2 regions of the Rhizobium sp. WYCCWR 11146 genome follow, and region 2 is predicted to be linked to the other one. Evidence: riboswitches for the same ligand, from Rfam matches in the RefSeq annotation. Region 2 holds a riboswitch; the other holds the start of a gene.
The links. A riboswitch is a leader RNA that binds a small molecule or an ion and turns the genes downstream of it on or off. The one in region 2 is predicted to bind S-adenosylmethionine.
Positions count from the first base shown of each region.

Region 1: it holds a riboswitch for S-adenosylmethionine, as region 2 does, so the genes downstream of both, HX899_RS15740 (O-succinylhomoserine sulfhydrylase) here and metA (homoserine O-succinyltransferase) in region 2, are expected to answer to the same signal.

Region 1 covers NZ_JACCEY010000021.1:4,620-10,370, forward strand. Annotated here, with positions in the region: gene apaG (Co2+/Mg2+ efflux protein ApaG) at 1-339, opposite strand, end outside; gene HX899_RS15740 (O-succinylhomoserine sulfhydrylase) at 699-1,883, opposite strand; SAM riboswitch at 1,926-2,004, opposite strand; gene HX899_RS15745 (2'-deoxycytidine 5'-triphosphate deaminase) at 2,078-3,172, shown strand; tRNA gene HX899_RS15750 (tRNA-Gly) at 3,232-3,305, shown strand; gene HX899_RS15755 (DUF995 domain-containing protein) at 3,438-3,947, opposite strand; gene HX899_RS15760 (glycoside hydrolase family 26 protein) at 3,966-4,904, opposite strand; gene HX899_RS15765 (glycosyltransferase family 2 protein) at 4,924-5,751, opposite strand, start outside.
Region 2 covers NZ_JACCEY010000019.1:209,683-215,433, forward strand. Annotated here, with positions in the region: gene HX899_RS14195 (hypothetical protein) at 1-552, shown strand, start outside; gene HX899_RS14200 (ABC transporter ATP-binding protein/permease) at 624-2,513, opposite strand; SAM riboswitch at 2,628-2,705, shown strand; gene metA (homoserine O-succinyltransferase) at 2,754-3,677, shown strand; gene HX899_RS14210 (aldose epimerase family protein) at 3,904-4,926, shown strand; gene HX899_RS14215 (GntR family transcriptional regulator) at 5,061-5,751, shown strand, end outside.

The DNA of each region.
Region 1 (5,751 bases), on a different contig from region 2:
GACATCGAACATCTCGCCGTCGTCCGTTTCCATCTGGTAATGGCCGAACATCAGCCCGGAGGGCGTGTCGAGTGGGCAGCCGGAGGAATATTCGTAGGTGTCGCCGGGGCTGAGCCGCGGCTGCTCGCCGACGACGCCGGGGCCGGTCACCTCGTCCACCTGGCCGTTCTGGTCGGTGATGTTCCAGTAACGATTGACCAGCCGAACGGCTATGCCGGAATTGTTGCTGATGACAATCCGGTAACCCCAGACATAGCGATCGTCTTCCGGATCGGATTGCTCCTCCAGATAGAACGGCTCGACGACTACTTCGATCTCTCTTGTGAGGGCGCGATACATGCCTTGCACCTTAGTCAAGATATGTTACCCGTATCTTATAAGAGGCCCTGTCCGTCAAGAAACGGAACAATTATCATCGCTGAAATGGCTGTGATCCCCAGGGCTTTCGATCGTTAAGCCTAATTGTCAGTGTTAATTCCGTTTCGGAACGCCACGGCGGGCAAACTTGTTCCCCCGGTCTCACCTTGGTGAGATCCGGAACGGCCGAACCCCAAGCATGGCGCGCAAAAGTGTGCAGCGGTTTTGCGCGACATGCGTAAAAACAAAAACTAAAGCGCGAGGAGCGAATCTGAAAGATCGCGACGCGCTTTAATGAGATTCGGCCGAACCCTGGTGAGGTCCGGCCGTTTATCTGTCGATCAGGCCGAGACCTTGGCGAGCGCCCGAGCGAAATCCTCGATCAGGTCATCGGTATCCTCGATACCGGCCGAAAGGCGGACCGTGCCCGGAGAAATGCCGAGTTCGGCGCGCGCCTCTTCGGTCAGGTTCTTGTGCGTCGTCGTTGCCGGATGAGTGATCAGGCTCTTGCTGTCGCCGAGATTGTTGGAGATCTTGATGATCTCGAGCGCGTTCTGCAGCGCGAAGGCCGCATCCTTGCCGCCCTTCAGCTCGAAGGCGACCAGCGTCGAGCCGCCGGTCATCTGCTTGGCGATGATATCGGCCTGCGGATGGTCCTTGCGGCCGGGATAGATCACCTTGGCGACCTTGCCTTGCTCGGCCAGGAAATCGGCGATCTTTGCCGCGTTCTCGGTCTGCTGGCGCACGCGCAGCGGCAGCGTCTCGATGCCCTTCAACAGCGTCCAGGCATTGAACGGCGACATCGCCGGGCCGGTATGGCGGAAATAGTCGTGCAGGTTCTCGTCGATCCATTCCTTGTCGGAAAGTACGACGCCGCCGAGGCAGCGGCCCTGGCCGTCAATATGCTTGGTGGCGGAATAGACGACGATATGGGCGCCGAGCTCCAAGGGCTTCTGGAAGAGCGGTGTCGCAAAGACGTTGTCGACGACGACCTTGGCGCCGATCTGGTTGGCGAGCTTGGCAACGCCTGATATATCGATCACTTCGAGCGTCGGATTGGTCGGGCTTTCCAGGAAGAACACCTTGGTCTTCGGCGTGATTGCCTTTTCCCAGTTCGCCAGATCCCGGCCGTCGATCAGCGTGCAGTCGATGCCGTATTTCGGCGCCAGCGTCTCGACGACCCAGCGGCAGGAACCGAAGAGAGCACGGGCGGCGACGATATGATCGCCTGATTTCAGCTGGCAGAGGATCGCCGCGGTGACGGCTGCCATGCCGGAAGCGGTGGCGCGGGCGTCTTCGGCGCCTTCGAGCATGCACATGCGCTTTTCGAACATGTCGTTGGTGGGGCTGCCGTAGCGGGCGTAGATGAAGCCCTCCGTCTCGCCCTTGAAGCGGGCTTCGGCCGCCTCCGACGTCTCATAGACGAAGCCTTGGGTGAGATAGATTGCCTCGGACGTCTCGCCATATTGCGAACGCAGCGTGCCGCCGTGGACGAGTTGGGTTGCCGGGCGCCAGGTCTTGCTCATGCCATCACCTTCACATAACAAAAAAACCGGTCGCAAAAGCAGACCGGTTTCAACCCGGTCTTTTTAGCCACTTGTTTAACGTGGCTGCAAGCCGACCGGCCAAATCACCACGGGATAATTCTGCAATACTGCTGTTAGCTGCTTGCGTCAATTCCCCGAGTTTGGTTTTGTCGGCGGCAAATGATGGATGAGGCATGATGGCTCGCGAAACGGGAATTCTGGCGGATCGCGCGATCTCCGCGCTGTTCGAAACGGGGCGTCTGATCTCCGAGCGGGAGCTGGACCGCGACCAGATCCAGCCGGCAAGCCTGGACCTGCGCTTGGGCGGCAAGGCTTTTCGCGTGCGCGCCAGCTTCATGCCAGGCCCCTCGCATCTGGTGTCCGACAAGCTCGACCGGCTGAGCCTGCACGTGATCGACCTCTCCGAGGGGGCGGTGCTCGAAACCGGCTGCGTCTATATCGTGCCGCTGATGGAGAGCTTAGCGCTGCCGGTCGACATGTCGGCCTCGGCCAATCCGAAAAGCTCGACCGGGCGCCTTGATATCTTCACCCGCGTCATCACCGATTACGCCCAGGAATTCGACAAGATCCCGGCAGGCTATTCCGGCCCGCTCTATCTCGAAATCAGCCCGCGCACCTTCCCGATCGTCGTGCGCCGCGGCTCGCGCCTGTCGCAGATCCGTTTCCGCGTCGGCCAGGCCCTGCTCGGCGAACCGGAACTTTTGAAGCTGCATGAGAGCGAGACGCTGGTCGCCAGCAAGCTGCCGAACGTATCCGGCGGCGGCATCGCCCTGTCGATCGACCTCGCCGGAGACAAGGACGGCCTGATCGGTTATCGCGGAAAACATCACACCGCCGTCGTCGACGTCGACAAGAAGGCCGAGCACGACCTCTTCGATTTCTGGGAACCGCTCCACAGCCGCGGCCGTAACGAGCTGATCCTCGATCCCGATGAGTTCTATATCCTCGTCTCGCGCGAGGCCGTGCACGTGCCGCCGGATTACGCAGCCGAGATGACCCCCTTCGATCCGCTGGTCGGCGAATTCCGCGTCCATTATGCCGGCTTCTTCGATCCGGGCTTCGGCCATGCGCCTGCCGGCGGACGCGGCAGCCGCGCGGTGCTCGAAGTGCGCAGCCACGAAGTGCCCTTCATCCTCGAAGACGGCCAGATCGTCGGCCGCCTCGTCTACGAACATATGCAGGAAAAGCCCGCCAGCCTCTACGGCTCCGGCCTCGGCTCCAACTACCAGGCCCAGGGCCTGAAACTCTCGAAACACTTCCGCATCTGAAGCGTTGCACCCGGCGCGACTTGACAGCGGCCCCCATCTGTTGGAAATCTCGCATCATCGCGGGTGTAGCTCAATGGTAGAGCAGCAGCTTCCCAAGCTGAATACGAGGGTTCGATTCCCTTCACCCGCTCCAGCTGCCCCGGCCGTCCGTTCGCCGCCTTTTGAAGGCGCTTCGCAATCTTTTATGAAAAGGGTTGCGCGCAGGCATCGGCTCCTACAAGGATACAGATGGCGCCTCGGCCGCGCGCAACCCCTAGCTTCGCCTTTATTTGGTCTTACTGACGCTCGTCTCAATCCTCCCCAATTGAGACCTCACGTAGTCGCCGTGGCGAAGCTTTGCGAATTCGTCGGTGGCTTGTGCCGGTGCGCTCTTGAAAACGTACCATTCACCGTCCGGTTCGCGTTTCTGATAAATCAGGCCACCCTTCTTGCGGTGGCTGAAGCAGGTGATCGCCGTCGCCGTTCCGGTCTTGGCGTGCCAGTCGGCGTTGAAGCAGAGTTTACCCGACTCCGTGATGAACCAGCGGCCCGTGCCGAAGGACGGCGAGCCATTTTCCCGCGACCAGGCGGTAAAGCGACGCGCCTTTGCGGAGAAGTAGCCGGCGCCGGCTTTCCACATCCAGGAATTCTGGTTGTAGAGCCGATAGATTTCCGCGCTGCTCATCGGCTTTGCGGTCTCGATCCCCGCAGGCTCATTGGTTCCGGCAGCGGACGCGGCCGTGGCGATACCGCTGGTCAGGGCCACGGCCAGGAACATTTTTTGAAGCATGGACATGTTCAGGTTCCTTGTTGTTCAATTGATGCTTTCGCGGACGACCCGCCAGTCGGGGCGGCCATAGCCGTCCGGCCACGGATAGACTTCACGGTCGTTGAAGTAGATAACGGCGCTGAGGGCCGGGAACTGGGGATAGCGTTTCGTTACGCTCTCAGCCCAGTTTCGCACGAAGGAATCGCCGCCTTCGTAGCCGAGTTCGGCAACCATGATGGGCTTGCCGTAACCAGCGACACGGGCGTATCCGGGCGCAAGGTGCTCGGCAAACGTCTGGTCACGGCCAGTCTTGTCCCTGTCGTATTGCTCCAGGCCAAAGACCGAGAGCCCGATAAGATCGACGACATCGTTGCCGGGATAAAAGGCTTGAAGCCCCTCATTGCCCTTCGGTGACCACATGTATTTGGCCGTCTTCAGGTGGACCTTGCAGACCTCCACCATCCGGCGATAGGCCTTGGCATAATCGTCGCCCTGCCAATGCGACCAGGAGAACTGGCTGTCGGTTTCGTCCATTTCCTGTCCCCAGCGAATGATGACCGGACTTTTCAGCTTGGCAGCAGTCGAGCAGACGGCGGCCATGTTCGCATCGCGCGAACCGTTGAGGATGCTGTGCAGCAGTTCCTGCGAGGTTTGGCGCGAACCGGTCGACCAGGTCCAGGGCTCGACCGAGATCAGCAGGGTGCGGCCACGCGCTTGCGCATAATCGTCGGCGAGGACGAGCGTGCGCAGATCGACATCTTCCCAGGGCAGGAAGAGGTGTTCGATCTTCGAATCGGGCGAGGCGCCTAAATCTCCGTGCGGATCATAGGCGCCGAACGTGATCGACTCCTTCGTGACGACCGGCATTTTGGTCGGCGGCGCAATGGACGATATCGTCATTGCAAGCGGCTGCCCTTCGGCAGAACTGCCCAGAGCGGTAGGCAGGACCGCGACTCCCGACAGCAACAGGCCGGTTAACGACAACAGGGCTATTTTGGATGGGCTATGCATTGTGTATTTCCTCCACGCTCGGCCGCACATCCGGGTGAGCGGCATCCGTTCTCAGTTGGATCTCCTCCGGATCGGAAATCCATCGTGGTTTGAAGAAGATCGTGCGCAGGGCGGTCCCGCCCCGGCCTGCACCGGAGGCGGCGTAGCGCTCTTCGAACAGCTGAAGGCGGCCGCCGCCCCAGGCGAGTGCCTCGGTCGCATCCTTTCCGCGCATGATGGTTGCAGCGCCCGGCAACGCGACAAGCGCAAGAAGCACGGTCGCCATCGCCGGACGGTAGAAACGCGGGGCCGCCGCAACCGTATTTTCCTTCGAATGGCGCCCGACGATGACCAACAGCAGCGCGCAGTAGATTGCGGCGTTCAGGATGGTAAAGAAGTAGCTACCCTTGGAGGCGCCGGCATCGCCGATTGCCAGGGCAGGCAATACCGCCATGAGCGCCAGCAAAGCGTAGGGCGCAAGGACACGCACCGGCAGCAGATCGACTTCCGACCGGCCTTTCGGCGTGACGCGGAAATCGACGAAGGAGCCTGTCACAAAATCGTGCACCGCAGCCAGCGTGCCGGCGAGCGCCCAGGGCCAGCGCGCGAAGAGAAAGAGCATGCATTCCCAGCTCAGGATCTTGGCGTCGTAGGGGCGGAACGAGCTGCTGGCGCGCCAGCGATAAGCCATCACCACGAGAGCGATAGAAAGCGGTGCGAAATGCGCCAGGAAATCGGGGTAGGTCACCGTCACGAAGTTCTGGCCGCGCACGAGCGCGATGATCGGCAATGCAAACATGAGCAACATAAAGAACGCAAAAAGCGGATACCAGAGTTGCGA
Region 2 (5,751 bases):
GCACAGGCGCAGGATGCCCAGCGCATTCGTGTTCGCGGCGCAATCGAAAGCCTCAGCGGCGATACGCTCGTCGTCAAGACGCGCGAGGGCAGTGATGCGACGGTCGCGCTAAAAGCCGGCTGGAAGGTCGGCGGCATCAAGAAAGCCTCCGTTGAGGATATCAAACCCGGCGATTTCGTCGGCGTCGCTTCGCTTCCGAAGGGCACGGGCCCGGACGGGGCGATCGAGGTGCTGATCTTTCCGGCGTCGATGAAGGGAACCGGTGAGGGCAACCGTCCCTGGGATGCGCAGCCGAACAGCCAGATGACCAACGCGACTGTCAGCAACGCCGTCAAATCCGTCGACGGCCACACGATCACGCTGACCTATCAGGGCAAGGAAAAGACCATCTCGATTGCCGATGGCACGCCGATCGTGACGTTGGCGCCTGCGACCAAGGATGATCTGAAGCCCGGCGCCGGCGTCGTCGTCACCGGCGAGAAGGCGGCGGATGGCAGCATCTCGGCCAGCCAGATCGCCGTCGGTCTCAACGACGTCATACCGCCGATGTGACCAGCGGCTCAAATCCTTGTCTTATGCGTGCCGTCATCCCAAAACCGCTCCACACTTTTGGGCGGCATGCATTAAAGCGCCGGCGCGGGCACGGCGGCAGCGCCCGCACTGGCGCTGGCGCCGGTCTGGACGGCAGGCGGCTCCTCGGATGCTGACGGCAGCGCCTGCAGATGCAGCACGCGCGGCCTCAGCGCCTCGAGATAGGCCTCGGAGCGGCCGATATAGATCATGCCGCTTTCGGGCATCGAGGTGAGCAGTTTGGCCATCGTTTCCTGTAATTCCGGCTCCATGCCTTCCAACACTTCGTCGAAGATGATCCAGCGCGGGCGCACGAGAAGCAGCCGGGCAAATCCGATCGCTTTCTGCTGGTCGCCGTCGAGCATCTTGTCCCAGCGGGCGCGGGTATCGAGCCTTGCGATCAGCGAATGGAGACCAACCTTGTCGAGGGCCGCCTCGACGGCGGCTTTCTCGTAGGCTTCGGGACGTTCGGGAAAGGCCAGCGCCTCGCGCAGCGTGCCGCCGGGAACATAGGCAACCTGCGGAACGAAGAGCATGTCGTCGATTGGCGGCAGGCCTATCGTGCCGCTGCCGCACGGCCAGAGGCCGGCCATCGCCTGGAAGAGCAGCTTGCGATTGACGCTGTGATCGCCGTTGATCATGATCTTTTCGCCGGCCTTGATCACGACATCGGTTTCACGCAGGCGAAAACCGCCGCATTCCTCGATGTCTTCGCCGACCTTGGCGACGATCACCACATCCTTCAACGTCAGCGTGTCGGGCGCGGCGTTTTCATAGGCGATGCTGTCCTTGAGGTCGAAGTCCTCTTCCATCTCGACCAGCGCCTGGCGGAAATCGGTGACGCGCATCAGCGTGGCGCGCCATTCGGCGATCGGGCCGAAATTGGAGACATACCAGCGCAGCGCCGTGTTGACCTGGTTGAAGGCACCGACCGACATCATCAGCTGGCCGAGGGTGAGGCCGCCAGAGAAATAGGCGGGGGCGGCAACGATGATCGGGATGACGATCACCAGCCAGCCATAGCCGGCCGAAACCCAGGTGAGATTGGTATTGGCCATGGCAAGCCGCTTGACGACTGTCAGGACCGAGCTGATGTCGGTGTTGATGCGCCGGCGTTCGTTCTCCTCGCCGCGGGCAACAGTAATTGCCGGCATGTTCTCATTGGCATGCATCAGCGTGAAGCGAAGCTCGGCCTCTTTCGAAAAACGGTCGGCATTGAGCTTCACCAGCTTCCGACCGACGACCTGGCTCAGCACCGAGGCGGAAGCGGCATAGAAAATCGCCGCCCAGACCATGTAGCCTGGAATGGAGAAGCTATGGCCGCTGATGCGGAAGATGAAGCCGCTGGAAAGTTCCCAGAGCACGCCGATGAAGCTCACCAGAAGAATGGTCGACTGCAGCAGGCCGAGAACCAATCCCGTCGTGCTTTCGGCGAGGTTGCGGGAATCTTCGTGCAGGCGCTGGTCCGGATTGACGCCGATCAGGCCGCTGGAGGCAAGCCGCAGCGCCCGCTTGCGCTTCAGCCACTGGTCAACCAGATCGCGGGACAAGCCTTCGCGCATATAGAGCGCCGTCATCTGATTCAGCCAGGCCTGCAGCACGTTGAGCAGCAGCAGTGTGCCGGCGATCATCGCGAAGATTTCGAGTTGGTGGAAGAATTCGCCGAGGTCGCGGCGCTCCAGCGAGTCGTAGAAGGGCGCATTCCACTCGTTCAAAATGACCTGGCCGTAGGACGTCGCCAGGATAACGAGGATCAGCACGGTCGCCAGAAACAGCACCTTGCCACGCACTTCCGAATTCCAGAATGCTGAGAACATGACGCCGAGGCGATATGTCAGGCTTAAATCATACCCTACCCTATCCTGCCTCCGGATGCCCGGCCTCCCCTCGACTTTATCTGCCATTACGCTTTTCCAAATCGCCCATACCCTTATAAATAACATGGTGGCGTTACCGGTCTATCAACAGATTCTATCAGTCATTAAAGTGTGATGATGCTTGCATGAGTCTCTCCTGCATGTATTCGCCAGTTGATTCGCAATCCGACTGGGTCTAATTAAGGCCTCCGTGGTGATTTGGCCGGCCGGCTTGCAGCCACGTTAAAAAAGTCGCTAAAGGGCCGCGTGCGGACCGGTAGCGATTTTTGTCGCCGCCGGTTTTTTGTTTTTGATCGAGTGACCGCAATGCCCATCAAGATCCCCGATACGCTGCCCGCCTTCGAAACCCTGGTTCAGGAGGGTGTGCGGGTGATGACCGAGACGTTGGCGATCCGTCAGGATATCCGACCGTTGCAGATCGGGCTGCTCAACCTCATGCCGAACAAGATCAAGACCGAACTGCAGATGGCCCGTCTCGTCGGCGCCTCGCCGCTGCAGGTGGAGCTGTCGCTTATCCGTATCGGCGGCCACAAGGCGAAGAATACGTCCGAGGACCATCTGCTTGCCTTCTACCAGACCTGGGAAGAAGTAAAGCACCGCAAGTTCGACGGCTTCATCATCACCGGGGCGCCGATCGAGCTTTTGCCCTATGAGGATGTCACCTATTGGCCGGAGATGCAGGAGATTCTTGACTGGACGGAAACGAATGTCCATTCGACGATGAACGTCTGCTGGGGCGCGATGGCGGCAGTCTATCATTTTCACGGCGTTCCGAAATACGAGCTGAAAGAGAAGGCCTTCGGCGTCTACCGCCACCGGAACCTGAAGCCTTCCTCGATCTATCTCAACGGCTTTTCCGACAATTTCGAAGTGCCGGTGTCGCGCTGGACCGAAGTGCGCCGCGCCGATATCGAGAAATCCGAAAGCCTGGAGATCCTGATGGAGTCCAGCGAAATGGGCGTCTGCCTCGTGCATGAGAAGAGGGGCCGGCGGCTCTACATGTTCAACCACGTCGAATATGATTCCACGTCGCTTTCCGACGAGTATTTCCGCGACGTCAATGCCGGCGTGCCGATCAAGATGCCGCACAATTACTTCCCGCATAACGATCCGGCGCTTGCGCCGCAGAACCGCTGGCGCAGCCATGCGCATCTTTTGTTCGGCAACTGGATCAACGAAATCTACCAGACGACGCCCTTTGATGTGGAAGAGATCGGCAGCGATCTCTGACCGTTGCCGATCACGCCTGGAGCCGATGCCGCCGCACCACTGCTGTGGCTTTTCTTTCTGATCCGCCGGTTGCGGATCGAAGCAAATCCGGGCAGGTTCCTGTCCTGAAGCCTACCACACCGCGCGTCTTCGTCGGACGTGCAATGCACACTTTCAATCGCTGCACATTCCTCAAATCGATTCCGAATTGAGGAATTTTCAGCAGGGACAGAATGGACGGTCGATCATGTCGGATAAGTTGGAGCGGGACGTTTTCGGGCAGACGCAGGCGGGCGAGACCGTCTATCGCGTCGTGATCAAGGGCGGCGGGCTGACGGCCAAGATCATCAGCTGGGGCGCGGTCATCCAGGATCTGCGTCTCGAGGGACATGATGCGCCGCTGCAGCTCGGCTTCGACGATTTCGACAGCTACCTCCTCTATTCGTCCTACTTCGGCGCGACGCCCGGCCGCTGCGCCAACCGCGTCGGCGGCGGCAGGTTCACGCTTGACGGCAAGGACTATCAGCTCGAGCCGAATGAAAACGGCGTCACGCATCTGCATGGCGGCAGCGACAATATCGCCAAACGCAATTGGACGATCGTCGAGCATGACCACGACCGCGTGGTGCTGAAGATCGTCGATCCCGATGGCCGCGCCGGCTATCCCGGCAATTGCACCATCCAGGCGACTTTCTGGGTGCATGGCAATGGTGAACTGTCGATCACCTACGAATCGACCAGCGACCAGCCGACGCTCGCCAATGTCTGCCAGCACGCCTATTTCAATCTCGACGGCCGCGAAGATGCACTTGGCCATGACATCATGATAGCCGCCGATCACTATCTGCCGACTGATGAGAAGCAGGTGCCGACCGGTGAGATCCGTCCCGTCGAGGGCACGGAATTCGATTTCCGCGAGATGGCGCCGATGAAGCGTTTCGTCGGCAGCCAACAAGCGTTTTACGACCATAATTTCTGCCTGTCGGGCGAGCGTACCGCCAAGCGGAGCGTCGCGCTTGCCCGCAGCCTCTATTCCGGTGTGTCGCTGGAAGTGCGCAGCACGGAGCCAGGCGTGCAGTTCTATGCCGGCTTCAAGCTCGATGTCGCGGCGCCCGGCATCGGCGGGCGCAAATACGGCCCATTCGCCGGCTTCTGCCTGGAGACACAGGTCTGGCCGGATGCCATCAATCACCAAGGTTTTCCGAATGCGGTCCTGCGCCCCGGCGAAGTGCTGCGCCAGGAGACGGATTATATCTTCACCAAGAACTGAGCGCCCCGCGGACGCACGACTGTCAAATTTGATCGCTATGAAACCCTTGCCGGTCCGCCGCCGGCGAGGGTTTTTTCTTTCTGCGCTCGATTCTGTCTTGCCGATTGGTTCTATATAGGTTCTATTGTGTGCCCATGGATAGAACCAGTCTGATAGCGGAACTGAACAGCCGCGGCCTGCGTGACGAGGCGCTGACCGGACCGCTCTACAAGCGGTTGGCGCAGACGCTGACCGGCCTCATTCAGGAAGGGCTGCTGAAGCCCGGCACCGTACTCCCGGGTGAGCGCGACCTTGCCGAGGCTCTGAAGCTCGGCCGTGTCACCGTGCGCACCGCCTATCGCGATCTGATGGCATCCGGCGCACTGGAATCGCGCCATGGAAGCGGTACTTTCGTATCGAGCAGGGTGGAACGCATGGAACAGTCGCTGTGGCGGCTTTCCTCCTTCTCCGCCGACATGCGCTCGCGCGGGCGTCTGCCGGCCGCACGGATATTGTCGCGGGCGGTCAACACGCCGTCGCCGGAGGAATCCTTCCTGCTCGGCCTCGGCGGCGACGAGCCGGTGCTGAGACTCGACCGCTTGCGCCTTGCCGACGGCCTGCCGCTGGCGATCGAACGCGCCGTGGTGCCGATCAAGTTCCTGGGGCACGATGCCGGCGGCGAGGGATCGCTCTACGATGCGCTGACGGCCAGTGGCCATAGGCCCGTGCGCGCGCTGCAGCGGTTGACGGCGGTCACGCTTGATCCGTCCTCCGCCGCGATTCTGAACGTCAAATCAGGCGCGCCGGCGCTTCTGATCGAACGTGTCTCGCGCCTGGAAGACCAGC